Regions from separate parts of the Streptomyces drozdowiczii genome, predicted to be linked through region 1. Evidence: riboswitches for the same ligand, from Rfam matches in the RefSeq annotation. Region 1 holds a riboswitch; each other region holds the start of a gene.

The links. Region 1 has a riboswitch for cyclic di-AMP ahead of NEH16_RS27740 (C40 family peptidase). Riboswitches for the same ligand answer to the same signal wherever they lie in the genome.
Positions count from the first base shown of each region.
Region 2: another riboswitch for cyclic di-AMP. It lies ahead of NEH16_RS19155 (transglycosylase family protein); the one in region 1 lies ahead of NEH16_RS27740 (C40 family peptidase).
Region 3: another riboswitch for cyclic di-AMP. It lies ahead of NEH16_RS12180 (C40 family peptidase); the one in region 1 lies ahead of NEH16_RS27740 (C40 family peptidase).
Region 4: another riboswitch for cyclic di-AMP. It lies ahead of NEH16_RS28235 (LysM peptidoglycan-binding domain-containing protein); the one in region 1 lies ahead of NEH16_RS27740 (C40 family peptidase).

Region 1 is NZ_CP098740.1:6,080,638-6,087,623, forward strand. Features, by position in the region: partial or broken gene NEH16_RS27710 (adenosylmethionine--8-amino-7-oxononanoate transaminase) at 1-760, opposite strand, end outside; gene bioB (biotin synthase BioB) at 753-1,955, opposite strand; gene NEH16_RS27720 (8-amino-7-oxononanoate synthase) at 2,098-3,240, shown strand; gene NEH16_RS27725 (DUF397 domain-containing protein) at 3,255-3,452, opposite strand; partial or broken gene NEH16_RS27730 (helix-turn-helix domain-containing protein) at 3,478-4,336, opposite strand; gene NEH16_RS27735 (ATP-binding protein) at 4,542-4,973, shown strand; partial or broken gene NEH16_RS27740 (C40 family peptidase) at 4,984-5,324, opposite strand; cyclic di-AMP (ydaO/yuaA leader) riboswitch at 5,460-5,624, opposite strand; gene NEH16_RS27745 (hypothetical protein) at 5,963-6,271, opposite strand; gene NEH16_RS27750 (ATP-dependent Clp protease proteolytic subunit) at 6,279-6,911, opposite strand.
Region 2 is NZ_CP098740.1:4,192,633-4,199,618, forward strand. Features, by position in the region: gene NEH16_RS19145 (cytochrome P450 family protein) at 1-911, shown strand, start outside; gene NEH16_RS19150 (transglycosylase family protein) at 1,018-2,061, shown strand; cyclic di-AMP (ydaO/yuaA leader) riboswitch at 2,347-2,515, shown strand; gene NEH16_RS19155 (transglycosylase family protein) at 2,520-3,236, shown strand; gene eno (phosphopyruvate hydratase) at 3,544-4,824, shown strand; gene NEH16_RS19165 (FtsB family cell division protein) at 4,934-5,404, shown strand; gene NEH16_RS19170 (DUF501 domain-containing protein) at 5,475-6,014, shown strand; gene NEH16_RS19175 (Ppx/GppA phosphatase family protein) at 6,028-6,969, shown strand.
Region 3 is NZ_CP098740.1:2,734,811-2,741,796, forward strand. Features, by position in the region: gene NEH16_RS12165 (esterase/lipase family protein) at 1-666, shown strand, start outside; gene NEH16_RS12170 (M23 family metallopeptidase) at 866-2,248, shown strand; partial or broken gene pcrA (DNA helicase PcrA) at 2,307-4,744, opposite strand; cyclic di-AMP (ydaO/yuaA leader) riboswitch at 4,906-5,056, shown strand; gene NEH16_RS12180 (C40 family peptidase) at 5,055-6,209, shown strand; gene NEH16_RS12185 (hypothetical protein) at 6,268-6,621, opposite strand; gene NEH16_RS12190 (C40 family peptidase) at 6,931-6,986, shown strand, end outside.
Region 4 is NZ_CP098740.1:6,203,031-6,210,016, forward strand. Features, by position in the region: gene NEH16_RS28220 (isochorismatase family protein) at 1-113, opposite strand, end outside; gene NEH16_RS28225 ((2,3-dihydroxybenzoyl)adenylate synthase) at 147-1,805, opposite strand; gene NEH16_RS28230 (2,3-dihydro-2,3-dihydroxybenzoate dehydrogenase) at 1,858-2,694, opposite strand; cyclic di-AMP (ydaO/yuaA leader) riboswitch at 3,119-3,303, shown strand; partial or broken gene NEH16_RS28235 (LysM peptidoglycan-binding domain-containing protein) at 3,307-4,172, shown strand; gene NEH16_RS28240 (antitoxin) at 4,352-4,540, shown strand; partial or broken gene NEH16_RS28245 (SpoIIE family protein phosphatase) at 5,459-6,986, shown strand, end outside.

The sequences.
Region 1 (6,986 bases):
ACACGAGCAGCACGCCGTACGCGTCGCACGCCTCGCGCAGTACGCGCAGATAGCCGGGGGAGTGGAAGCGCATGCCGCCCGCCCCCTGGACCACCGGCTCCACGATCACCGCCGCCAGCTCGTCGGCGTGGAGCGCGATCAGCTCGCGCAGATGCGCCGCGTACGCGGGGTCGGGCCCGGAACCGTAACCGGCGGGCGGTTCGTCCGCGAAGACCTGGCGGGGCAGCGCGCCGGACCACAGCTCGTGCATCCCGCCCTCCGGGTCGCACACCGACATCGGCTGCCAGGTGTCCCCGTGGTAGCCGCCGCGCCAGGTCAGCAGCCGCTTCTTGGCCGGCCGCCCGGCCGACCGCCAGTACTGGAGGCACATCTTCACGGCCACCTCGACCGACACGGAGCCCGAGTCGGCGAGGAAGACGTGGCGCAGCGGTTCCGGGGTGATCTCCACCAGCCGGGCCGCCAGCCGGACGGCGGGCTCGTGAGTGAGCCCGCCGAACATCACATGGCTCATCCGGTCCAGCTGGCCGCGTGCCGCCTCGTTCAGCACGGGGTGGTTGTAGCCGTGCACGGCCGACCACCAGGAGGACATCCCGTCGACCAACTCGCGCTGTCCGTGGGCGGGTTCGGCGAGCCGCAGCCGGACCCCGGACGCGGACTCCACGACCAGCGGTTCCTGCCGGCCCGGCATGGGGCCGTACGGATGCCAGACGTGCGCCCGGTCCAGGTCCCGGAGTACGGCGGGGGAGAGCGGCTCAGGCATTGGGCGCGAGGTCCGTACCGGCGCCGCGGCGGCGGACCGCCACCAGGTCCGTGCGGGCGCCCGGCGTCTCCGGCACCTCGGCGGCGGGAACGGCCTCCGCCTCCGCGCCCTCCCCGCACGGCCCGCAACCGCCGCCCGCGTGCGAACCGCAGCCCTCGGCCGCATGGGAGCCGCAGCCCGCCGCCGCGTCCGCGCGGTGCCGGGGGAGCGTCGTCGTACCCGCCCCCTCCACCTCGAAACCGGCGTCCGCGATCATGTCCAGATCCGCCTGCCCGGCCTGGCCCTCACTGGTCAGGTAGTCGCCCAGGAAGATGGAGTTGACCAGGTGCAGGGCGAGCGGCTGCATCGAGCGCAGATGGACCTCGCGCCCGCCCGCGAGCCGCACCTCCACGTCGGGGCAGACGAACCGCACCATCGCGAGGATCCGCAGACAGCGCTGCGGCGTCAGGTTCCACTCCTTGGCGAGCGGGGTCCCCTCGAACGGGATCAGGAAGTTGACCGGCACCGAGTCCGGGTCCAGCTCGCGCAGCGAGAAGACCACGTCGACCAGGTCCTCGTCGCTCTCGCCCATGCCCGCGATCAGCCCCGAGCAGGCGGAGAGCCCGGCGGCCTGCGCCTGCTGCACCGTGTCGACGCGGTCGGCGTAGGTGTGGGTGGTCGTGATCTCCCCGTACGTCCCCTCGGACGTGTTGAGGTTGTGGTTGTACGCGTCGGCGCCCGCCGAACGCAGCCGGTCGGCCTGGCCCTCGGAGAGCAGGCCGAGGCAGGCGCACACCTCGACGCCCTCGTTCTGCTCCTTGATGGCCTCGATGGTCTGCGAGACCCGGTCGACGTCCCGGTCCGTCGGACCCCGGCCGCTGGCCACCAGGCAGACGCGCTTGGCGCCGCCGGCCACCCCGGCCGCCGCCGCCTTCGACGCCTCCTCCGGCTTCAGCCAGGTGTACTTGAGGATCTCGGCCTTGGAGCCGAGCCGCTGCGAACAGTACGAGCAGTCCTCGGGGCAGAGCCCGGACTTCAGATTGACCAGATAGTTGAGTTTCACCCGCCGTCCGAACCACTGACGGCGCACCTCGCCGGCCGCGGCCACCACGTCGAGCAGTGCGTCGTCCGGGGTCGCCAGCACGGCGAGCGCTTCTTCACGGGTCGGCAGCTCGCGCCGCAGCCCCTTGTCCACCAGCGTGTTCAGGAGGTCCATGGCGATGATCCTGACGCACCGCACCGCCCCGAGCCAAGGAGGAACCGGACAACAGAGCTGACAGGGGGTGTGTGCATTGCCACACCGTGTCTCGGCATGAGCCCGGTTAGGGTCTGTGAGCTGCCTACAAAAGGGACCGCCCATGCCCGCCACCCCGTTCGACTGGATCGACGACGAGGCGCGCCGGCGCGCGGACGCGGGCCTGGTCCGCAGGCTGCGGCCCCGCGAGGCCGAGGCGGAGCCGCTGGACCTCGCGAGCAACGACTACCTCGGGCTCACCCGGCACCCGGAGGTGACCTCCGCAGCGGCGGACGCGGCGCGCCGCTGGGGCGGCGGGGCGACCGGCTCCCGCCTGGTCACCGGCTCGACCGCGCTCCACGCCGAGCTGGAACGCGAACTCGCCGCGTTCTGCGGCTTCGAGGCCGCGCTCGTCCTCTCCTCCGGTTACGCCGCCAACCTCGCGGCCCTCACCGCGCTCACCGGACGCGGCGCCCTCATCGCGTCCGACGCGGGCAACCACGCCTCCATCGTGGACGGCTGCCGGCTCTCCCGGGCCGAGACCGCCGTCGTCCCGCACGCCGACCCGGAGGCCGTCCGCAAGACGCTGCGCGGGCACGGGGGCCGGAAGCTGGCCGTCACCGACTCGGTGTTCTCCGTGGACGGCGACGCCGCGCCGCTCGCCGCGCTGGCCGCCGTCTGCCGGGCGGAGGGCGCCGCGCTCCTGGTGGACGACGCGCACGGACTCGGGGTGCTCGGCGAGGGCGGACGCGGCGCGCTCGACGCGGCGGGGCTCGCGGGCGACGCGGACGTCGTCGCCACGCTCACCCTGTCCAAGTCCCTGGGCAGCCAGGGCGGCGCGGTCCTCGGCCCTGCCCGGGTCATCGACCACCTGGTCAACACCGCGCGGACGTTCATCTTCGACACCGGGCTCGCCCCGGCCGCCGTCGGCGCGGCCCTGGGCGGACTCCGGCTGCTGCGCCGCGAACCGGAGCGCGCGCTCAGGGCGCGTACGGTCGCCACCGCGCTGTACGAGGGGCTGACGGCGGCCGGGCTGACCGCGGTGCGGCCCGACGCGGCGGTCGTCTCGGTCCGGGCGCCCTCGGCCGACGCCGCCGTGCGCTGGGCCGCCGACTGCCGGACGGCCGGGACGGCGGTGGGCTGCTTCCGGCCGCCGTCCGTGCCCGACGGCATCTCGCGGCTCCGGCTGACCGCCCGCGCGGATCTGACGGACGAACAGATCGCGCGGGCGGTGGAGACGGTGCGGAGGACCGCACCGCAGAGCTGAGGCGGTGGTCCGGCTCAGCGTTTCAAGCCGGAGACGAAGGACGTCCAGGCCGCCGTGGAGAACTCCAGGGGCGTCCGGGCCACGTCCTTCGAGTCGCGCACGGCCAGCAGCCGGCCGCTCCCGGACGGCGCGGTCTCCACGCAGTTGTTCATCCCCGTGCTGTAGCTGCTGCTTCGCCAGCGCGAGGCGTGCCGGGCGAGGTGTTCGGACATGACGCTTCCTCCGGGCGGTGGGGGGTCACCGGTCGCCGCGGTCGATCGCGGCGATCCGGTCCAGCGTGTGCTCCGGCGACAGCGCGTGCGTCTGAAGGGTCTCGAAGGCCGAGCTGTACGCCGCAAGGTCTTCTTTCCGTTCCAGATAGAGGCTACTCGTCAAGTGGTCAAGAACGACCACGTCAAGGTCGGAAGCGGTCGGAAAGGAGAAGATAACGAAAGGGCTGGTGAGGCTGACATAGCCGCCGACCGAGAACGGAAGCAACTGGAGTTGCACATGGGGAAGTTGTGCCACCCGGGCGAGATGGCGCAGCTGCTCCCGCATCACTCTTCGGCCACCCACCTCCCGGTGCAGCACCGCCTCGTCCAGGACCGCGCTCAGCCGCAGCGGCGGATCGCTGCGCAGCACCCCCTGCCGGGTCAGCCGCACCTCCACCAGCGAGTCCAGCTGGCCGGACGGCAGTCCGTCCAGCGATGCCCGGGTCACCGCGCGGGCGTAGTCGGCCGTCTGCAACAGGCCCGGGACCACCGTGGTCTCCAGCGTGCGGGCGGTGCGCGCCTGCGACTCCAGGCTGATGAAGTCGCGGTACTGGGCGGGATGAGCCCCCGGTAGGCGTGCCACCAGCCGGCGCCGCCCCGCCCGCCGAACCGGCGAGCGCGCCCAGGACCTCGCGGAGCTTCGGATCGTCCATGCCGTACGCGTCGAGAAGCCGGTTCACGTCATCCGGCCGCACCCCGCTGACACCTGTCTCGATCCTGCTCACCTTCGACTGGTGCCAGCCGAGCAGCGCCGCCGCCTCCCGGCTCGTGAGACCTGACGTGTGACGCAGGCTCCGCAGCTCCTCTCCCAGCTTGCGGCGCCGCACCGCAGGGCCGTGCTGCATCCGATGGCTCCCTCCCGCTGCCCGACGAGCAGACAGTGTGGCGCCCGAGCGGGCCCGTGTGGGGAGAGTTCACCGGTTTGAGGGACAGATATATGCATATCTTGGTGGATCGCCGCCACGGAGGGGAGCATCGGTGGCAATCTGGCGCGAAGCACAACCGGACCGCTCGCCGGTCCGGTATCGGGTGGGAAAGGGACGGCTCGCCATGGCAGACCATCAGGAAGCACGCGTCACCCTGCCGAGCGAGCCGGTCTCGGTCTCCGCGGCCCGCGGGTTCGTCGCCCGGGTACTGACGGAGTGGGGCCTGCCCGAGGACGCGGAGCTGGCCGACACCGTCCGCCTGATCCTCTCGGAGCTGGCCACCAACGCCGTCCTGCACACCTTCGGGCAGTCGCCCACCTTCACCGTCGACCTGCGCCTGGAACGGGACGAGGAACTGCGCCTCGGGGTGACGGACAGCCACCCCCGCCGGCCGCAGCGGCTGCCCGCCGCCGTCCAGCAGGACAACGGCCGCGGCATGGTCATCATCCGCTCGCTGGCCAAGGAGTACGGCGGCCGGCTGGCCGTCACCCCCACCGCCGACGGCGGCAAGACCGTCTGGGTGGCGCTCCCGTGGCAGGTCCCCGTCCAGCCCTGAGGCGGCCGGGTCAGGCGACCCGGCCGTAGTAGACGCTCCGCGTCCAGATCTTCTCCAGGCGGACCACGGCGCCCGTCTTCGGCGAGTGCCAGATCTTCCCGCTGCCGGCGTAGATGCCGACGTGGTAGACGCTGCGCCCGGAATGGAAGAAGACCAGGTCACCTCGTTGGCGCTTGGACGCCGAGATGTGCCTGGTCCTGTTGTACTGCTGCTGGGCCGTCCGGGGAGTTTCTTGCCGGCCTTCTTGAACGAATAGAGCGTCAGCCCCGAACAGTCGAAGCTGCCGGGCCCGGTGGCGCCCCAGCGGTAGGGCGCCCCCTTCTTCGACGCGGCGATCTTCAGGGCCTTCATCGCGTGGCCGGCCGCCTGCGCCTCGGGCGCGGCTCCTGGGACGCACAGCGTGCCGCCGACGGCGGCGAGAGTCATGACCGAGGCCGTGGTGGCCCGGGCGAGCAGAGACGGGACATGAACCTGCGCACTCATGCGCAACCCTTCGTCAGCCGCCTGTGAAGGATGACCTGTCGGGTTCGGGCTGGCGAAGTCGCCCGGCCGCGTGACGCGGCTTCACCCCGAGGGACAACCGGAGATCCGGCGGTCCCGTAGTGCTCGGGTCCTCCACTCCTGCCGATCCACTCCTGTCGACCAGTCATCCGGGCGGCGGCAGGACTCGGCGTCCGCCCGGACCGCCCCGCCGCGGTGGCGGGGGCTTGTCGTCCCACGGATCTTGACTCACCTCGGGCCGGATTTCCGAGCCGGAACAGCCATCGGTGAAGACCGTCACGGATGGCCCGTTCAGGTGGACGGAAACCCGTACGGCGGTCCGCCGGCCGCCCGCGGCCACGGCCGTACCAGCGGCGTCGCGAAGGAATCCGCCCCCCGCGCATCAGGAAAAGGCAAATCGGCCCGTCGCTCGTGAGAGGGAACTCCTACGCCGAACGAGCGAGGAAATCCGGCGCACCCCTCGGGCGTGTCGGTGACCTGCGGGGGTGTCAGTCCGGCGGGGCGGGCGGCAGGGCGACCCGGCCCGCCCGCCGCTCGCCGTCCAGCGCCCGCAGCGCGCGGGTCAACGTGGCGCTGTGGATACGTGATTCGCCGCGCCGGTGCATCAGCGCGAGCGCGTCCCGTAAGGCCGCCGCGTGCGAGGCGAGCGCCTGGGCGGCGCGCAGGGCCGCGTAGGTGTCGTCCCCGTGCGCCGGGTTGATCCGGCCCACCTGGTCGACCACATGCAGATAGCGGTCGATGAACTCGGACTCGGCCCGGGTCAGGGCGGGCAGCGGCGAGAACTCCGGTGGCTGCATCCCCGGTTCACCACCCGGAGCGCGGCGGCACCGGGAGCCGGTTCCGCACGATGTGGTCCACCAGCCCGTACGCCAGAGCTGCCTCCGCGTCGAGGACGAGATCGCGCTCGGTGTCCTCGGTGACCTGCTCGGCGGAGCGCCCCGTGTGCCGGGCCAGCATGGCGGTCATCGTGTCGCGCATCCGGGCCAGTTCCCGTGCCTCGATCTCCAGGTCGGACGGCTGCCCCTGGACCGGCTCGTCCAGCGCGGGCTGGCTGACGACCACCTTGGCGCCGGGCAGCATGTGCCGCCGGCCCGGGGCGCCCGCGGCGAGCAGCACCGCAGCCCCGGCCCCCGCCCGGCCCAGGCAGTAGGTCTCCACCTCGCAGCCGAGGAAGTTCATCGTGTCGTACAGGGTCGTCATCGCGCCGAACGAGCCGCCCGGCGAGTTGATGTACAGCGAGACGGGCCGGTCCGGCGCGTCGTGCTCCAGGTACATCAGCTGGGCCACCAGATCGTTGGCGGCCGTCTCGTCCAGGGCGGTGCCGAGGAAGACGACGCGCTCGGCGAGCAGCTTGGAGTACGGGTCGAGGGTCCGGGACCCCTGGGAGGTGCGCTCGGTGAACTCGGGCAGGACGTGACGGGCGACGGGACGGTACACGGCGGTGCCTCTCCTCCGGTCGCGCGGGCACAGCGGGGCGCCCGCGCACGCTTCCGTAAAAAATGTACAGGACGT
Region 2 (6,986 bases), 1.9 Mb from region 1:
GGGTGCAGGAGCTGACGGACCGGCTCATCGACGGGTTCGTGGAGAAGGGGGAGGCCGACCTGATCCACGAGTTCGCCTTCCCGCTCCCCATCTACGCGATCTGCGACCTGCTCGGCGTGCCCCGCGAGGACCAGGACGACTTCCGGGACTGGGCGGGCATGATGATCCGGCACGGCGGCGGGCCGCGCGGCGGGGTCGCCCGGTCCGTGAAGAAGATGCGGGCCTATCTGCTCGAACTGATCCACCGCAAGCGCGAGGACCTGGGCGACGACCTGATCTCCGGGCTGATCAGGGCGAGCGACCACGGCGAGCACCTGACGGAGAACGAGGCCGCCGCGATGGCCTTCATCTTGCTCTTCGCCGGTTTTGAAACGACCGTGAACCTGATCGGCAATGGCGTCCACACCCTGCTGAACCACCCCGCCGAGCGCGAGCGGCTGCAACGCGCGCTGGCGGCCGGCGACAGCGAACTGCTGGCCACCGGGGTCGAGGAACTGCTGCGCTACGACGGCCCGGTGGAGCTCGCCACCTGGCGGTTCGCCACCGAGCCGCTGACCATCGGAGGGCAGCGCGTGGCGGAGGGCGATCCGGTGCTCGTGGTGCTCGCGGCGGCCGACCGGGACCCCGAGCGGTTCGCGGGACCGGACACCCTGGACCTGTCGCGGAGCGACAATCAGCACCTCGGCTACGGCCACGGCATTCATTACTGTCTGGGAGCGCCGCTCGCGCGGCTGGAGGGACAGGCCGCGCTCGCCACTCTGCTGACGCGCCTTCCGGACCTGCGACTTGCGGGAGAATCGGGGGATTTGCGGTGGCGCGGCGGGCTCATCATGCGCGGACTGCGCACTCTGCCGGTGGAATTCACGCCGGGGGCGCGCACCCGGGAAAGTGACGCTCTGTCAACTCTGTGACTTTCGCGTGATCTCTACTGCATCGACTTGTGACTCACGTTCGAGTTTCGCTAGGTTCACCGTTCGACTCACCAGTCGCTTGTCAGTCACACGGAAGGCATCTCCCATGGGCTCCGCGAACGGCAGACACCGCCGCCCTCGTCAGGCACCCGCCATCGTGGTCGCCGCAGGCGTCACCGGCTCGGCCATCGCCATCCCGCTGCTCGGCGCGGCAAGCGCACACGCCGCGGACACCGCGACCTGGGACCGGGTGGCCGACTGCGAGAGCGGCGGGACCTGGAGCGCCGACCTCGGCAACGGCTCCTACGGCGGTCTCCAGTTCACGCCGGAGCTGTGGAAGGCGTACGGCGGCGAGGCTTACGCGGAGCGCGCCGACCTCGCCAGCCGCTCGCAGCAGATCGCGGTGGCCGAACGGGTCCTGGCTGCCAAGGGCCCGAAGGCGTGGCCCAGCTGTGCGGTGATCTCCGGGCTCACCAAGGCCGCGGGCAAGGCGGACGTGGACCCGGGCGACCAGGACGCGGACGAGCCCGCCCGGAGCGCCGACTCGGGCCTCGACGCCGGTCTCGGCACCGACCCGGTGGACGACGCGTCCTCGGCCTCCTCGGCCACCCCGTCGGACGCGGCGTCCGGCTCGGCCGCCACGGAGAAGAAGGCCGGCAAGGGCTCCGGCAAGCACGCGGGCAAGAGCGCCGACGCCTCCCCGTCCGCCGACCCCTCGGGCACCCCGTCCGCCGACCCGTCCGCCTCCGCCGACCCGTCCACGACGCCGTCCGCCGACCCCTCCGCGGACCCCTCGGCGAGCGCGGCGGACGACGCGCGGGCGAAGGGCGGCAAGCACCGGGGCGCCCCGGCCGCCGACGAGGCCGCCGGGACGGCCGAGGGGCGGGACGCGGGCCGGCACGCCTCGCGGGGTGACGGTGACGCACGCGACAGCGCCACGCGGCCGGCTGACGGCACGTACACCGTACGGCCGGGCGACAACCTCTGGGCGATCGCCGACGCGCAGGAGCTGCCCGGCGGCTGGCCCGAGCTGTACGAGGCGAACAAGGCCGAGGTGGGCTCCGACCCGGACCTCATCCTGCCCGGTCAGAACCTCGATCTGGGCCTGGCCGGCCCGGCCCCCGAGAAGGTCGCCGAGAGCGCCGGATGAGCCGTTAGAGCCCTCTGTGCTTTGGGTGGTTTAAGAGGCCCATGTCCCACTTTTGACCGAGTGAGACATGGGTCTCTTTGCGTGAACTCACGCTGCTTGTCCGGGAGGTCCCGCCGCATCCGTTCCGACCTGCACAAATGAGGGTTCATCGGATGCTCTTACGGGATGATTATCCGGTATGTCCTTCTTTGAATATGGCCGGTGGGTGTGATTACGGTCGGAACCGCTCGCACCGCGGGCCCCGTCGACCGTCACGCCGAATCCTGCCGTCGGTCGAAGGGAACAGACGCGAAAGCGCCGTAGGCAGGAGCGGGGGACCCAGGTAGGCGCTGGGCCCGGTCGTCGGGAGACGAACCGGGGCCGGCTAGGGGTGAAGTCGCGCCAGGAGCGCGGCCGGGCAACTCACTTGGCCCGAACCCGACAGCTCACCTCGCAGGCGTCGGTGAGGAGAAGACTCGATGCTGCTCAACCGCAAGGGCAACAAGCACCGCCGCCCCTCCAAGGCCGTCCGTGTCGCGACGCTCGCCGGTGTCGCCGGTGCCGCCGTCGCCGTGCCGCTGATGGGCGCGACCAACGCCTCCGCCGCCTCCGTCGCCACCTGGGACGCCGTCGCCCAGTGCGAGTCCGGCGGCAACTGGTCGATCAACACCGGCAATGGCTACTACGGCGGCCTGCAGTTCTCCCAGTCCAGCTGGGCCGCCGCCGGCGGTACGCAGTACGCGCCCCGCGCCGACCTGGCCACCAAGGCCCAGCAGATCGCCACCGCCGAGAAGCTCCTCGACATGCAGGGCCCGGGCGCCTGGTCCTGCGCCGGTGCCGGCAACCTGACCAACGACGGTGTCGACCCGGGCGTCGACACCGGCTCCGGTGCCGCGAAGCAGGAGGCCGCCCCCAAGCAGGAGGCCGCCCCGAAGAAGGCCGAGCGCACCGAGGCCCCGGCCACCAACCGCTCCGACCGCTCGGACGCCCCGAAGAAGACGGTCACCACCCCCACCGGCAAGAAGGTCGCCAAGGGTGACGGCGAGTACAAGGTCGTCGCCGGTGACACGCTGAGCAAGATCGCCTCCGCGCACCACGTCAAGGGCGGCTGGGAGCGGCTGTTCAAGCTGAACAAGGACATCGTCCAGGACGCCGACCTGATCTACCCGGGTCAGCAGCTCCACCTCACGAAGTAACGAAGCAGCCGCGATCCCTCCTCGCTGATCGCTCAGGCCGCCCCGGCCCGGCACGCACTCTCCCCCCGTGTGTGCCGGGCCGGGGCACGCCGCATCAGGGGCGTTCGCACCTCGTGGACCGTTCAACTGTTGTAGTTACTGACCAGTAAATATTTGGCGTTCCGCCCCGGTATGCCCGCCCTCGGGTCCTTTTTCGTCCCAGGGGACGGGCGGTCGGCCGACGCAGACGGCCGGGCCGGTTAGGCTCTTGTCGCAAGGCCAAAGCGACCCTGCACAACCAGCGTCATATCCCAGAAGGAGATGCCTCGTGCCGTCCATCGACGTCGTCGTAGCCCGGGAAATCCTCGACTCCCGGGGCAACCCCACGGTCGAGGTCGAGGTCGGCCTCGACGACGGCAGCACCGGTCGTGCTGCTGTTCCGTCCGGCGCCTCCACCGGCGCGTTCGAGGCCATTGAGCTTCGCGACGGCGACCCCAACCGCTACCAGGGCAAGGGTGTCGAGAAGGCCGTCCTGGCCGTGATCGAGCAGATCGGCCCGGAGCTCGTCGGCTACGACGCCACCGAGCAGCGCCTCATCGACCAGGCGATGTTCGACCTGGACGCCACGGAGAACAAGGGCTCGCTCGGCGCCAATGCCATCCTCGGCGTCTCCCTCGCCGTCGCCCACGCCGCCTCCGAGGCCAGCGACCTGCCGCTGTTCCGCTACCTCGGCGGCCCGAACGCGCACCTGCTGCCCGTTCCGATGATGAACATCCTGAACGGCGGCTCGCACGCCGACTCCAACGTGGACATCCAGGAGTTCATGATCGCGCCCATCGGCGCCGAGTCCTTCTCCGAGGCGCTGCGCTGGGGCGCCGAGGTCTACCACACGCTGAAGAAGGTCCTGAAGACCAAGGGCCTCTCCACCGGCCTCGGCGACGAGGGCGGCTTCGCGCCGAACCTGGAGTCCAACCGCGCCGCCCTCGACCTCATCATCGAGGCCATCAAGGAGGCCGGTTACGCCCCGGGCAAGGACATCGCGCTCGCGCTCGACGTCGCCGCCTCGGAGTTCTACAAGGACGGCTCGTACGAGTTCGAGGGCAAGTCCCGCTCGGCCGCCGAGATGACCGAGTACTACGAGGAGCTCGTCTCCGCGTACCCGCTGGTCTCCATCGAGGACCCGCTGTACGAGGACGACTGGGCCGGCTGGAAGGTCATCACCGACAAGCTGGGCGCCAAGGTCCAGATCGTCGGCGACGACCTCTTCGTCACCAACCCGGAGCGCCTGGCCCGCGGCATCGAGGAGGGCTCCGCCAACGCCCTGCTCGTCAAGGTCAACCAGATCGGTTCGCTGACCGAGACCCTGGACGCCGTCGAGCTGGCCCAGCGCAACGGCTTCAAGTGCATGATGTCGCACCGCTCCGGCGAGACCGAGGACGTCACCATCGCCGACCTCGCCGTCGCCGTGAACTGCGGTCAGATCAAGACCGGCGCCCCGGCCCGCTCGGACCGCGTCGCCAAGTACAACCAGCTGCTGCGCATCGAGGAGATCCTCGACGACGCGGCGGTGTACGCGGGCCGCTCGGCGTTCCCGCGCTTCAAGGGCTGACGGCCCGTCGGGGGCTGACGCCCCCTCGGGTACCCCCCGCCTCCGTCCGTCCCCGCGCCCGGTCACGTACCGTGTGCGGGGACGGACGTCGTAATGGGGAGGCGGGAACATGGCCGTGAAGGACAGGGACCGGTTCTCCACCGCGACCCGGCTGCGGCTGCTCGGTGAGCAGACCGCCGCCCGCGTCTACCGGTCCCAGAACCGGCGCCAGGCCCGCCGCTCCCGGCTCACCGGCCGGGCCGCCTTCCTGGCCCTGGTCGTCTGCTCCCTGGTCGTCGCCCTCGCGTATCCGATGCGGCAGTACGTGTCGCAGCGCGACGAGATCGCCGACCAGCGCAGGCTGGCCCGCGAGGCCGAGGCGCGCACCGAGGAGCTGCGGGACCAGAAGGCCCGGCTCCAGGACGACGCGTACATCAAGCGGCTGGCCCGCGAGCACCTGCACTACGTTCTTCCCGGGGAGACCGGCTACACCGTGGTCGACCCCGACGCGGTCAAGGAGCGCAACGGGAAGCCGGCCGAGACGGACCGGCCCTGGCACTCCAACCTGTGGGACGGCGTGGACAGCGCCGACCGCGGCTGACGGCCGCCCCCACCCCCGTACCTCTGCAGAACCCGCGGTTCGAGCAGTCCGATCAGCACCCTAGGCAGGCATGGAAACGCCCCCTCCCCAGACCGAGCCCACCGTCCCCACCGAGGCGGACATCGCCGCGTTCCAGCAGCAGCTGGGCCGCCCGCCGCGCGGGCTGCGCGCCATCGCGCACCGCTGTCCGTGCGGCAACCCGGACGTGGTCGAGACGCAGCCCCGGCTGGAGGACGGCACGCCGTTCCCGACGACGTACTACCTGACGTGCCCGCGCGCCGCGTCCGCGATCGGCACGCTGGAGGCGAACGGGGTCATGAAGGAGATGACCGAGCGCCTGGGCAGGGACCCGGAGCTGGCGGCGGCGTACCGGGCGGCGCACGAGGACTACATCGCGCGGCGCGACGCCATCGAGGTCCTGGAGGGCTTCCCGAGCGCCGGCGGCATGCCGGACCGGGTGAAGTGCCTGCACGTCCTCGTCGGGCACTCGCTGGCGGCCGGTCCCGGCGTCAACCCGCTGGGCGACGAGGCGATCGCGATGCTCCCGGAGTGGTGGCGCAAGGGCCCGTGCGTGTCGCCGTGCGGCGAGCAGGGTACGGACGAGGGCTGAGGGGGCGGCAGACATGACGCGCGTGGCCGCCATCGACTGCGGCACCAACTCGATCCGCCTGCTGGTCGCGGACGCCGATCCGGTCACCGGGGAGCTCGTGGAGTACGCCCGGCGCATGGAGATCGTCCGGCTCGGGCAGGGCGTCGACCGGACCGGCCGGCTCGCCCCCGAGGCGCTGGAGCGCACGTTCGCCGCCTGCCGGAGTTACGCGGACGTGATCAAGGAGCACGGCGCCGAGAGGATCCGCTTCGTCGCCACCTCCGCCTCCCGGGACGCGGAGAACCGGGACGACTTCGTGCGCGGGGTGCGGGACATCCTGGGCGTCGAGCCGGAGGTGATCAGCGGGGACCAGGAGGCCGCGTTCTCGTTCACCGGGGCGACCAAGGAGCTGACCGGGCGCGACGACCTGGCGAAGCCGTACCTGGTGGTGGACATCGGCGGCGGCTCCACGGAGTTCGTCGTGGGCGACGACCGGGTGAGCGCCGCCCGGTCCGTGGACATCGGCTGCGTCCGGCTGACCGAGCGCCACCTCGTGCGTGACGGCGTGGTCAGTGACCCGCCCTCCGCCGAGGGCGCCGAGGCGATCCGCGCCGACGTGGCCGCCGCGCTGGACCTGGCGGAGGAGACCGTGCCGCTCGCCTCCGCGGCGACGCTAGTCGGCCTCGCGGGGACGGTCACCACGGTCGCCGCGATGGCGCTGGGCCTGGAGGAGTACGACTCCGAGGCGATTCACCACTCCCGCGTCTCCCTGGAGCAGGTCCGGGAGATCACCGCGCGGCTGCTGGCCTCCAGCCACGCGGAGCGCGCGGCGATCGGCGCGATGCACCCGGGCCGGGTCGATGTGATCCCGGCCGGTGCGCTGATCCTCCAGGCCGTGATGGAGCGGACCGGGGCGCGCGAGGTCGTGGTGAGCGAACACGACATTCTGGACGGAATCGCCTTTTCGCTGGCGTGAGCCGGGCGCTCATACGT
Region 3 (6,986 bases), 3.3 Mb from region 1:
CGGCCACCCGTCGTATTTCTTCACGGTTTCATCGACAACCGCTCCGTCTTCGTCCTGCTGCGCCGCTCCCTGGCCCGGCACGGCTGGCCGCATCTGGAATCGCTCAACTACTCCCCGTTGACCAGCGACATCCGTACGGCCGCCGAGTTGCTGGACCGGCACATCGAGGAGATCTGCGCCCGCACCGGACACCACCGGGTGGACATCGTGGGCCACAGCCTCGGCGGCCTCATCGCCCGCTATTACGTACAGCGGCTGGCCGGTGACCGCCGGGTGCGCACCCTCGTCACGCTCGGCACCCCGCACTCCGGGACCGCCGTCGCCCCGCTGGCCGGGGCGCTGCCCATCGTGCGGCAGATGCGCCGGGGCTCGGCCCCCGTCGAGGAGTTGCGGCTGCCCGCGCCCGGCTGCCGGACCCGGTTCGTCAGCTTCTGGAGCGAACTCGACCGGGTGATCGTCCCCGCCGAGGCGGCCTGCGTCGACCACCCGGACCTGGACGCGGTCAACGTGCGCGTGACCGGCATCGGACACCTCGCGCTGCCGGTGCACCCGGCCGTGGCGGCGGCCGTGCGCCAGGCGCTGGAGGAGGCGGAGCCCGTACAGGAGGCGCCCGGCACCACGCCTCGCACCGCCCCCGGAACCACCCGCCCCACCCCCGCCGCCTAAACCGAACAAACTTCGAACATAGAGCCAAGGCTCTGTGCGGGCGCCGTCGAAAGACGGCCGATTGCCCGTTTTCCCGCGCGCCCCGGCGCCGTCGAAGATTGTCGATGGCGGATACCGCCGGGTACAGTCGCCGCCAGTTCTCCCGGGGTACCCCACGCCCCCGGAACCTGGTCCTGCTGCCGAGGCGAGAGAGAAGTTGGTGAACGACCAGCACCCCCACGCCGGGTATGCCGGATACGACGGCTACACCACGGGCAGCTTCGAGACGGACCCGCTCTTCGGCTCCCTCCCCGGCACCGGCGTCACCTACGACGGCGCCTACGACGCCTCGTACGACACCTCGCAGGGCTACGGCATCCCGTACACCGGCGGTGAGACCGGATACGGCGGCTCGTACGACACCACCCAGTGGGACACCGGCGCGCACCACGGCTATCAGGCCCAGCAGCAGCCGCAGTACGACACCGCCACGACCTGGCTGCCGGCGGAGGGCTACGACTCCGGCCAGTGGGACACCACCACCTGGACCGCCGCGGCGACCGCGTGGCCCTCGGACGACACGGGGACGTACGACACCGGCGTGTACGACGCCACCGCCTGGAACACCGGCGCCACGCCCGGGCACGAAGAGCAAAATGTGCAAAGCCCGGCCGCCTCGAACGAAGCCGAACAGGCCGCCCCCTCGGAGACGTACGAGACCTACGAGTCCTACGACGGGCACGACTCCTACGACTACGACCCCTACGAGGCCCACCGCCGGGCCGACGACGGCGGCGAGCCGGACGAGGCCGCCGAGCCGCACCCCGATCTCGCCCCCACGGAGCCCCGCCGCGGCGGCCGCAGCCGCAGGCGTTCCCCCGCGAAGCGCTCCGCACTCCTCACCGTCGCCGTTCCCTCCGCCTGCGTGATGAGCGTGGCCGGGATCGCCGCCGCCTCCGTGAGCGGCATGGGCGGGGACGAGACGAAGGCGGACGCGACCACCACCATGGCCGCCGCCGACCCCGGCACGGTCAAGCCGGTCGCGGCCAACAACGCGCTGGACACCCAGCTCGCCAACCTCAGCGCCGACGCCGAGAACTTCGCGGACCGCGCCAGCCGCACCCAGGAACGCATCGACCTGAAGCAGCGGCAGGATGCCGAGAAGAAGAAGCGCGCGGCCGAGGCCGCCCGCAAGGAGGCCCTGCGCCCCAAGTTCGTGATGCCGGTCAAGCAGCACGGGCTGAGCGCCTACTTCGGGCAGGCGGGCGTCAACTGGATGTCCGTGCACACGGGCATCGACTTCCCCGTCCAGTACGGCACCCCGGTGATGGCGGCGACCGACGGCACGGTCCGTACGCAGTACAACACCGCCTACGGCAACATGGCCATCGTGACCATGGCCGACGGCACGGAGACCTGGTACTGCCACCTCAGCAGCACCCGTATCCGCTCGGGCCCGGTCAAGGCCGGCGATGTCATCGCGTACTCCGGGAACTCCGGGAACTCGACCGGCCCGCACATGCACTTCGAGGTGCGGCCGGGCGGCGGCGCGGCGATCGACCCGCTGCCGTGGCTGCGCGGCCACGGGATCAACCCGACCTGAGGCAGCGGGAGACGTCGTCACGGCCGGGGCCTCGGGGGCTCCGGCCGTGACGCGTGTCTCAGAGCTTCTGCACCGGCGCGTACCGCAGGAGCAGCTTCTTGGGGCGGTCGTCGCCGAAGTCGACCGTGGCCTTCGCCTGGTCTCCGACGCCCTCGACCGCCGTCACCGTGCCCAGGCCGAACTGGTCGTGCGTGACCCGGTCGCCCGCGACCAGGGTGATCGTCGGCTTGTCCGAGGTCCGCCGGGTCGCGAAGCCGGAGGGGCCGGAGCGGGCCCGGGAGGCGGAGAGCGACGAGGTGATCCCCGAGGTGGGGCCCGCCGGGGCGGCCATCGGGCCCTTGCGCTTCCAGTCCAGGTGCTGGTCCGGGATCTCCTCCAGGAACCGCGACGGCGGGTTGTACGAGGGCTGGCCCCAGGCGCTGCGCATGGCGGCGCGGGTCAGATACAACCGCTCGCGGGCGCGGGTGATGCCGACGTAGGCGAGGCGGCGCTCCTCCTCCAGCTCCTTGACCTGGCCGAGCGCCCGCATGTGCGGGAAGACGCCGTCCTCCATGCCGGTCAGGAAGACGACCGGGAATTCGAGGCCCTTCGCGGTGTGCAGGGTCATCAGCGTGATGACGCCGGAGCCGTCGGTGTCCTCGTCCGGGATCTGGTCGGAGTCGGCGACGAGCGCGACCTGCTCCAGGAACTCCGCGAGCGTGCCCGACCCCTCCTCCTCGCCCCGGTCCTGCTCGAATTCGAGGGCGACGGCGGCGAGCTCCTGGAGGTTCTCGATGCGGGTCTCGTCCTGGGGGTCGGTGGACGCCTGGAGCTCGGCGAGATAGCCCGTACGCTCCAGGACCGCTTCCAGCACCACGGCGGGACCGGCGCCGGACTCCACGACCGTGCGCAGCTCCTCCATCAGCGTGTTGAACCGCTTCACGGCGTTGGCCGAGCGGGCGGCCATGCCGTACGCCTCGTCCACCCGGCGCAGCGCCTGCGGGAAGGTGATCTTCTCGCGCAGCGAGAGCGCGTCGATCATGGCCTCGGCGCGCTCTCCGATGCCGCGCTTGGGCACGTTGAGGATGCGGCGGAGCGGGACGTTGTCCTCGGGGTTGGCGAGGACCCGCAGGTAGGCCAGGACGTCCCGGACCTCCTTGCGCTCGTAGAAGCGGACGCCGCCGACGACCTTGTAGGGCAGGCCGACGCGGATGAAGATCTCCTCGAAGACACGGGACTGCGCGTTCGTCCGGTAGAAGACGGCGACGTCGCCGGCCTTCGCGTCGCCCGCGTCGGTGAGGCGGTCGATCTCCTCGGCGACGAACTGCGCCTCGTCGTGCTCGGTGTCCGCGACGTAGCCCGTGATGCGGGCGCCGGTACCGGCGTTGGTCCAGAGGTTCTTGGGGCGGCGGCTCTCGTTGCGCTCGATGACCGCGTTGGCGGCGGACAGGATCGTCTGCGTGGAGCGGTAGTTCTGCTCCAGGAGGATCGTCGTCGCGTCCGGGTAGTCCTCCTCGAACTGGAGGATGTTGCGGATGGTCGCGCCCCGGAAGGCGTAGATCGACTGGTCCGCGTCACCCACGACGCACAGCTCGGCGGGGGCGTTCTCCGGGCCGGCCGGGCCGACCAGCTCGCGTACCAGCGTGTACTGGGCGTGGTTGGTGTCCTGGTACTCGTCGACGAGGACGTGCCGGAAGCGGCGGCGGTAGTGCTCGGCGACGTCCGGGAACGCCTGGAGCAGGTGGACCGTCGTCATGATGATGTCGTCGAAGTCCAGCGCGTTGGCCTCGCGCAGCCGGGCCTGGTACATCGCGTACGCCTGGGCGAGCGTCTTCTCGAAGCCGTCGGCCGCCTGGCCCGCGAAGGTCTCCTCGTCGATCAGCTCGTTCTTGAGGTTGGAGACCTTGGCGGTGAAGGACTTCGGCGGGTACCGCTTCGGGTCCAGCTCCAGATCGCGGCAGACCAGGGCCATGAGCCGCTTGGAGTCGGCGGCGTCGTAGATCGAGAACGAGGACGTGAAGCCGAGCCGCTTGGACTCGCGGCGCAGGATGCGGACGCAGGCGCTGTGGAAGGTCATCACCCACATCGCGTTGGCCCGGGGCCCGACCAGCTGCTCGACGCGCTCCTTCATCTCGCCGGCGGCCTTGTTGGTGAAGGTGATCGCCAGGATCTGGCCGGGGTGGACGCCCCGCTCGGCCAGCAGGTGGGCGATGCGGTGGGTGAGCACCCTGGTCTTGCCGGAGCCCGCGCCGGCCACGATGAGCAGGGGCGACCCGGCGTGCACGACGGCGGCGCGCTGCTCGGTGTTCAGCCCGTCGAGCAGCGCCTCGGGGTCGATGACGGGGCGGTGCGCGCCGTCGCGGTAGTACGCGTCACGGGGCGGCGGGGGCCTTCGAACACGCCCGCGAACAGGTCCTCCGGCACCGCTTCGGGTGCGGGGTCCTCGGGGGGCGGCGGGGGCGCGTCCTCCTCCTGCTGGAGGCCGGCCAGGAAACTGTCGTCAAAGAGGCTGCTCATCGCTGTCCGAGTCTAAGGCGCCCGACTGACACCCGGCCCCGGTCCGAAAAGGTCACGGAAATGTATCGGGCATATCGCACACCAACCTTCACAGCGGCCCCATCAGTTGGCTAGCGTGCACGTTCGGACGGCCCGTACCCCCAGAGGCGACCTACGCCGAGCGTGCCGCCACGCCGAATCCGGGCCCGCCCGGAACCGGGGACCCACACGTAGTACCGGGGTGAATCGGTCCTTCCCCACCGGACCGTAGGGCAGCCTTCCGTTCCGCCCGAACCCGACAGCTAACCCGGTAGGCGGTCCACGGAAGGAGATGCCGGCCTTGGCGTCGCATCGCAAACCGCGCACCCGGATGCGCTCCACCGTCCCCGCCGTCGGGCTGACCTCGGCCGCGCTGGCCTCGGTGACGCTGCTGTCCTCCCAGAGCGCGATGGCCGCGCCCGCGCCGAAGCCGAGCATCGAGGAAGTCCAGAAGAGGGTCGACGACCTGTACCGGCAGGCCGGGACCGCCACCCAGAAGTACAACCAGGCCAAGGAGGCCACGGACCGGCAGAAGTCCAAGGTCGACACGCTCCTGGACAGCGTGGCCGAGCGCACCGAGAAGCTGAACGACGCCCGCAGGACGCTGGGCAACTACGCCGCCGCCCAGTACCGCAACGGCGGCCTCGCGCCGACCGCGACCTTCTTCCTGGCCGACGACCCGCAGTCGTTCTTCGACCAGACGCACCTCATGGACCGGATGGCCGAGCGCCAGCAGCAGGCGGTCACGGAGTTCCGTACGCAGCAGGCGAAGGTGTCCAAGCAGCGGGCCGAGGCCGTGGAGAGCCTGGAGACGCTGACCGAGTCGCAGGCCGATCTGCGCACCAGCAAGCAGAACGTCCAGACGAAGCTGACCGAGGCCCGGACACTGCTGTCGAAGCTGACCGCCGAGGAGAAGGCGCGCCTGGCGGAGCTGGAGCGCAAGAAGGAGGCGGAGGCGAAGCGGAAGGCGGCGGAGCTGGCGAAGAAGCAGGCCGCCGCCCGTAAGGAGGCCGAGCAGAAGGCCAAGGAGTCGGGGAGCGGCGGTACGGAGACGGGCTCGGGCTCCGGCTCGGACACCGGCTCCGGGAGCAGCGCCTCCACGAAGGCGGAGAAGGTCCTCGCGTTCGCCCGCGCCCAGATCGGCAAGCCGTACGTCTGGGGGGCGACCGGCCCCGCCTCGTACGACTGCTCGGGACTGACGCAGGCGGCCTGGAAGGCGGCGGGCGTCGACCTCCCGCGGACCACCTGGGACCAGGTGAACGTCGGGACCCGGGTCGCGACGGCCGATCTGCAACCCGGTGACCTGGTCTTCTTCTACGACGACATCAGCCACGTCGGGATCTACAAGGGCGACGGGATGATGATCCACGCGCCGAAGCCCGGGGCGAACGTGCGCGAGGAGTCGATCTACTACATGCCGATCTACGGGAGTGTGCGCCCGGCCTGACCGGGGAAGAGGGCCGGTCCGCGCGGACCGGCCCGCTCTTCCGGGGCGCGTCCGCCGCTCAGGTCCAGAGCGTGGCGATGAAGATGTTCGCCAGGGTCAGCGCGCCGACCGCCGCGAAGGCGCCCTTCTCCACCTTCTCCTCGTCCCGCTTGATGTAGACGAGCCCCAGGATCACGACCAGGAACAGCAGCTTGATGCCGATCTTGACGTTGTTCACGGGGTGGTCGTCGGCCTGGTCCAGGCCGACGAGGGCGACGCCGGTGACGAGCATGGTCAGCGCACCGTGCAGCATGCCGGGGACGAACCGGGCGGTGCCGGCCTTCATCGCCTTCATCTGGCCGAGGAAGCCGCCGAGCAGGGCGGCGATGCCGATGATGTGCAGGGCGACGACGAAATCGATGAGTACACGCATGGTTCCGCACCCTAGAACCCTCTTCCCGTACCGCTCCGGGCAGGGTGGGGCCTACGGGCCGCTTGAATGATGAATGCACTTTTTGCCTGATTCTGCGACCCTTTTCCCGGTCAGCAGGGCTGCAAGAGCGATCACGCAGTGACAATGCCACGCCAAGAGCGGGCAATAACCGTCATAACGACACCTTCCCGTGACCTGGGATTAGCGTCCCTTCCCGGTGGCCGTGGACCAGGAACCGTCCTCCCCGGCCACCGGAGAAGCCCGCCGGTATACCCCGCCGGGCCGTCGCACGGAAGGACGCCCGCCCCCGTGGCAGCGCATCGCAAACCCAGGCAGCGCCTCACCACCGCCTCCGCGGCCCGCGC
Region 4 (6,986 bases), 120 kb from region 1:
AGGTCGTGGACGAGCAGCACGGCGCGCGCGGGGTCGACGGTCCACGCGACCCGGTTCGCCGGGAGCTCGTCGGCGCCGGGCAGGGGATAGGGGGCGATGGCGGGAAGTGCCATGGGGGAAGCCTTTCGGTGCCGCGCGGGGCGGACTCAGTTCTGTGCGGGGGGAGTTGACGCGGAGGTGGGGACGGAATCGGTGCGCAGGCCCTTCTTGCTGACCTTGCCGATCCCCGTCTGCGGGAACACGTCCACGAATTCGACGAGGTCGGGCACCTTGTACGCGGCGATTCCGCGTTCACGTACATGCCGCTTCACGGCGAGCGCCCCGGGCGATTCGGCGCCCTCGCGCAGAATTACGTACGCCAGAGTGCGTTCACCGAGATACGGGTCGGCCACCCCGACCACCGACACGTCGTGCACCGCCGGGTGGGCCAGGATGATGTTCTCGATCTCCTCCGGCGCGACCTTCTCGCCGCCCCGGTTGATCTGGTCCTTGGCCCGCCCCTCCACGACGAGATGGCCGCTCGGGGTGCGGCGCACGATGTCGCCCGTGCGGTAGAACCCGTCCTCGGTGAACGCGGTCCTGTTGTGCTCGGGGGCGCGCCAGTAGCCCCGGATCGTGTACGGCCCCCGGGTCAGCAGGTGCCCGAACTGCCCTTCGGGGACCTCCTGTCCGGCGTCGTCCACGATGCGGATCTCGTCGTCCTCGGAGATCGGCCGGCCCTGGGTGGAGACGACGGTCTCGTAGTCGTCGTCCAGGCGCGTGTAGTTGACGAGGCCCTCGGCCATGCCGAAGACCTGCATCAGCCGGCAGCCGAGCGCCGGTTCGAGGCGCCGGGCGGCCGTCTCGCTGTACTTGGCGCCGCCGACCAGAATCAGTTCGAGGCTCGACAGGTCCCGCTCCGCCGAAGCGGCCGCGTCCGTCCACACCAGGGCGAGCGGCGGCACCATGCCCGTCATGGTGACGCGCTCTTGCTCGATGACCGGGAACGCCGTGGCCGGGTCGGGGCGCGGGCAGAGGACCACGGTGCCGCCCGCGTACAGCGTGCCGAGCCAACCGGGGCTGCTCATCGGGAAGTTGTGCGCGGCGGGCAGGACCACGAGGAAGCGGGTGTCCGCGTCGACGCCGCAGATCTCGTTGGAGCCGCGCAGCGAGTAGATGTAGTCGTCGTGCGTACGGGGGATGAGCTTGGGCACCCCCGTGGTGCCGCCGGACAGCTGGAGGAAGGCCAGGTCGTGCGGCTCGGGCCCGTCCTCGGGCTCCCCGGCGGCGTCGCACGGCACATCGGACAGGGCGGTGTGCTCGCCCGGGTCGCCGACGACGAAGACGTGCTTCAGGGTGGGCGCCTGCTTCCGTACGGCGGTGGCCAGCGCGCGGTGGTCGAATCCGGCGTGCCGGTCCGGGATGACGTAGGCGACGGCCTCGGCGAAGGAGCAGAAGTAGCCGATCTCCGTCTCGCGGTGGGCGGGCAGCGCGTACACCGGGAGCGCGCCGATCCGGAAGAGGGCGAAGACGACCTCGGCGAACTCGGCGATGTTGGGCAGTTGGACGACGACCCGGTCGCCCTTGGCTATCCCGCGCGCCCGGAAGCCGGCCGCCAGCCGGGCCGCGCGCTCGTCCAGCTCCCGGTACGTCCAGGCGCGGCGCTCGGGCGCGGGGTCGATCAGCGCGACGCGGTCGCCGTGGGCCTCGGCCCGTTCGCGCAGCATGCCGGTGAAGGTCTCGCCGCGCCAGTGCCCGGCCGCGCGGTAACGGGCGGCGAACTCCGCGGGCCAGGTCGGGGCGTCTTCGTACGGTGCAGCAGTCATCGTTCCAGGTCTCCAGGGGGAGGGCCGTTTTCGGGGGCGCCGGGCGGACGGATCAGGCGCGCAGGGTGGCGCCGCCGTCGACGTACAGGTCGTGCAGGGTGATGTGGCGGGCCCGGTCGGAGACGAGGAAGGCGACCGCCTCGGCGATGTCGGCCGGCTCGGCGATCCTGCCCAGCGGTATGCCCGTGCGGTAGCTCGCCAGGTCCCCGGCTATGACGCGCCGCGCGGCGGGCCCGTCGTCGTGCGCCTCACCGGCCGGCCACATCCCGCGCTGCATGTCGGTGAGCGTGGAGCCGGGCGAGACGGTGTTGCAGCGGACGCCCCGGGGGGCCAGCTCCAGGCCGAGGCACTTGGTGAACATGACGGAGGCGGCCTTCGAGGCGGCGTACGCCGCCATGGTCGTACGGGGGATGCCGGCGGCGTTGGACGCGACGGTGACGATGCTGCCCGCGCCCCGGTCCGCCATCCGGCCCGCCACGGACCGCGAGACGTGGAAGACCCCGTCGGTGTTGACGGCGAAGGTCGCCCGCCAGTCCTCGTCGGTCAGCTCGGTGACGGGTGAACAGCGCAGGATCCCGGCCACGTTGACCGCGATGTCGAGGGCGCCGAGCGTGTCCTCCGCATCCGCGACCAGGGCCTCGACGGCCGCCGCGTCCGTGACGTCCAGCGTCCGGGCCACGACGCTCCCCTCGTACTCCCGGGCGAGGGCGTCGACGCCCTCCGGGGCCGCGTCGGTCGCCAGGACCCGGCAGCCGCGCGCGACGAGCGCCCGCACGACCGCCTCTCCTATACCGCGTCCGGCTCCTGTCACGAGGGCCAGCCGCCCGGCGAGTTCCTGGTCGGCGGGGGCGACGGAATGACGGGAAGAAGGGGCGGAACGCGGCGCCATGGTCTTGGGGTCTCCCTGTGACGGTGAACGAGGGGCGGCAACACTTAGGTAAGCCTAACCATAGAGTGATCACGCCGACGAGGGGGTCCGAATCCGCGATCCCGGCCGTTTCCCGGGTTGCCTCATGTCCCTTTTGAGCCTATTTAGGCAAAAGGTCAATTGCGGGCGTTCGGGGTGGTTTTGATGATGTCAGATGATCTCAAAACGGACGAATGCTGCCATTGTGTCCTCAGTGGGCAGCGTCACGTCAGCCGTTTCTGACGCGCAATCCGATCTCCCGGTTCCCAGTCGTGCCAAGAAATTTGACTTCCCCCGGCGCGGGCGATCATGAGCATTTCCTTTGATTGATCTTGCAAAACAATTGTGATCAGCAATTCCGGGCTTGTTCCGGCCGTCGTTTCTCGCTTACGGTCCCGTCATCAATCCGGATGGAACGCCGAATCCTGCCGCCGTCCGGGAACCCGACCACTCACGTACGGCAGGAGCGGGGGACCCAGGTTTGCCGCCGGTCCGGAATCCGGAGCGGCTAGGGGTGAAGTCGCCATGCGCGACCGGACATCTCCAGTCCGAACCCGACAGCTCACCTCGCAGGCGACGGAGAGGAAATACGCCATGCCCATCACGGGTAAGCACCGTCGTGCCAAGTCCGCGTCCCTGACCCGCGGTTTCATCGCCGTCAGCGCGGGCGGAGCCGTTCTCGCGCTCCCCCTGATCTCGGCCGGATCGGCTTCCGCCGCCCCCGCCAAGACCGTCGTCGCCGAAAAGGCCGCGGCCCCGACTTCCGTCGCCGGCAAGGAAATTGCCGTGCGCAAGGCCACGCCCACCACCTATTCCGTGGTGTCCGGCGATTCGCTTTACAAGATCGCCCAGGGGCATTCCCTCAGCGGCGGCTGGGAGCGGCTGTACAAGGACAACCGCGGTGCGGTCGGCAGCAACCCCGACCTCATTCACCCGGGCCTGAAGCTCACCATCGGCGCCAAGTCCGAGGCCGCCGCCCCGAAGGCCGCGAAGAAGAGCGCGTTCAAGGCGGAGACCGCCGAGAAGAACGGCGACACCGCCCCCGGACCGAGAGCGCCGACCGCGCCGACCGCTCCGAGCGCACGGTTGTCCCGGTCGCCGCCGAGAAGCCCGCCGAGACCCAGGCGTCCGTCACGTACACCGACGACCTCGACGGCTGGATCAAGGAATCCCTGGCGATCATGGGGCAGCAGGGCATCCCCGGCAGCTACGACGGCATCTACCGCAACATCATGCGCGAGTCCTCGGGCAACCCGATGGCGATCAACAACTGGGACATCAACGCCGTCAACGGCACCCCCTCCAAGGGTCTGCTCCAGGTGATCCAGCCCACCTTCGACGCCTACCACGTGCCCGGTACGTCGACGGACATCTACGACCCGGTCGCCAACATCACGGCCGCGTGCAACTACGCCGCCGCCACGTACGGCTCGATGGACAACGTCTTCGGCGCGTACTGATCCACACCGGCCCCGCGCTCGGGGCAGGGCCGTGAGCAGGGGTGGAAAGAAGCGGAAGCGCTTCTTTCCACCCCTTTCGCGTGCCCTGCCGCCCGCGGCGGCGCCGGCGCCCGTCCCGGAATGCGAGGGCACGGCAGGACGTGGATGCTGGAACGGTCAGCGTCTCTAGGAGGTCAGTCATGGGCATGCTCGACAAGATCAAGGACATGATCAAGGGGCATCCGGACCAGGCCCGCCAGGGAGTCGAGAAGGGCGGCGACTACGTCGACAAGAAGACCGGCGGCAAGTACGGCGGCCAGGTCGACTCGGCTCAGCAGAAGATGAACGACCAGCTCGGCGACCGCCGCCCGCCCGACCAGGGCCGGTAGGCGCTCGCACGGACCGTACGGGAGCGGTGGACGCCACAGCCGGTGGTGTCCACCGCTCCCGCGCGTCCGGGGCGGCCTCCGACGTGCCGCGCGGCCCGCCCGGGAGCATCCTTGCTGTGTGACCTGGCACGGCGCGGCCGGGCAGCTGCCGTTCGGCCCGAGCGACGGCCCGCCCGCAGGACCGGAGGACGGCCGGGCACCGGACGACCTGTCCCTGGTGCTCGCCCAGTCCGTCGTACACGCCATCGAGGCGGTCGGCGGCCGGGCCGGCGGGATCTACCTCCCCTCGCGCACCCCCGGCCTGCTCCGGCTCGCCGTCCTCGCCGGATTCCCCGGCCCCCTGCTCCGCCCTGGTGGCGGATGCACGTCAACCGGCCGTTCCCGGTCGCCGAGGCGTTCCGCACCGGCAGCCCGGTGTATCTCACCGACGCGGAGGACGCCATGCGGCGCTTCCCGCAGCTGATGGCCGGACTGCCGTTCCCCTTCGGCTCCCTGTACATGCCGGTACTGCGCCGCCGCGCACCGGTGGGCGTCCTCGTCGTCCTGCGCGGTGCGACGGCCGACGAGCCGGTGCCCGCCGTCGAGCGGGACCGCCTCCAGCGGATCGCCGACCGCCTTAGCACCGAACTGGCCGGCCTCGCGGACGCCGGCATCCGGCCCGAGTGGGAGGGCGAGCCGCTCCCCGTACAGCTGCCCGCCAGGACCTCGCCGCCCGTGCGCATCGGCCGCTTCGACTGGAACCTCGCCACCGGCGCCGTGGAGGCGGACGCGGATCTCGACGCGATCCTCGGCACCGGCACCGGCGGCTTCCCCGGCACCATCGGGGCCCTGGCGGCCAGACTGGCGCCGGAGGACGTCTACGGCCTCTGGGCGCTGGCCCGGCAGGCGGCGGACTCGCACGGCCCCGTCGTACGCCGGATGCGGCTACGCGGCCCGGACGGCCGCTCCCACCTGCTGGAGGTCTCCGGGCGCCGGGACGACGGCGCCGGCCGCGGCGGGCACCTGACCGGCTTCCTGGTGGACCTGGGCATCGGCCCGGTCGTCGCCGAGGCCGCCGACCGGCTGCCGCGCGGCATCTTCTCGCTCGACCGCTTCGGCCGGATCACCTACGTCAACCCGCTCGCCGAGGACATGCTCGGCCGGCACCGCGCCGCCCTGGTCGGCCGGGTGTTCTGGGAGGCACTGCCCTGGTTCGCCAACCCGGCGTACGAGGACCACTACCGGGCCGCGATGATCTCCGACGCCCCGGTCCACTTCCTCGCCCGCCGCGACCCGCCCCCCTGGCTGTCCGTCTCCCTGTACCCGGGGCACGACGGCCTGACCGCCGTCCTCACGCCCAGCGACACACCCGCCTACGCCCCGGACTCCGTCGTCTCGCCCGGACTGGGGCTCGGCTCACCCGCCGACCGGTCCGCCGCCCTCTACCGGCCGGTCGCCCTCGCCATCGCGCTCACCGAGGCCGTCACCGCCCGGCAGGTCTCCCGGGTGGTCACCGACGAGCTGCTCCCCGCGTTCGGCGGCCGGCAGCTCGCGATCTACCTGCTCAAGGAGGGCCACCTCTACCTGGAGTGGGAGACCGGCTTCCCCCAGGGCTTCCTCGACCGGTTCGACGCGGTCGGCCTGGACGCCCGCATCCCCGGCGTGGAAACGCTCACCACCGGGCGCCCCATCTTCTTCGAGTCCATGCAGCGCCTGGCCGCCGCCTACCCGGGCATCCCCATGGACGCCGACGTCGGCGCCCGCGCCTTCCTCCCGCTCATCGCCTCCGGGCGGCTCGTCGGCTCCTGCATCCTCGGCTTCGACCAGCCGCGCGGCTTCAGCCCCGAGGAGCGCACGGTCCTGACCGCCCTGGCCGGCCTCATCGCCCAGGCCCTCCAGCGGGCCCAGCGCTACGACACCGAGGCAGCCCTCGCCCGCGGTCTCCAGGACGCCCTGCTGCCGCACCGGCTGCCCGCCGTCCGCGGCATCGACACCCAGGGCCGCTATCTCGCCGGCACCCAGGGCATGGACGTCGGCGGCGACTGGTACGACGTGATCGAGACCCACGGCCGCCTCGCCCTCGTCATCGGGGACGTGCAGGGCCACGGCGTGGCCGCCGCCGCGACCATGGGCCAGCTCCGCAGCGCCGTACGGGCCTTCTCGCTCAGCGGCCACGACCCCAGGAGGTCATGAGCGGCACCAACCGCCTGCTCATCGACCTGGACACCGGCCAGTTCGCGAGCTGCTGCTACATCGTGACGGACCCGGCCACCGGCCGGACGCACGCCGTGCGCGCCGGGCACCCCCAGCCCGTCCTGCGCCGGCCCGACGGCACCGCCGAGGTCATGGACCTCCCGGGCGGCATCGTCCTCGGCATCGACGCCGAGGCCGGCTACCCCGTCACCGAACTGCACCTCGACCCGGGCGCCACGCTCGCCCTGTACACCGACGGCCTGGTCGAGCAGGC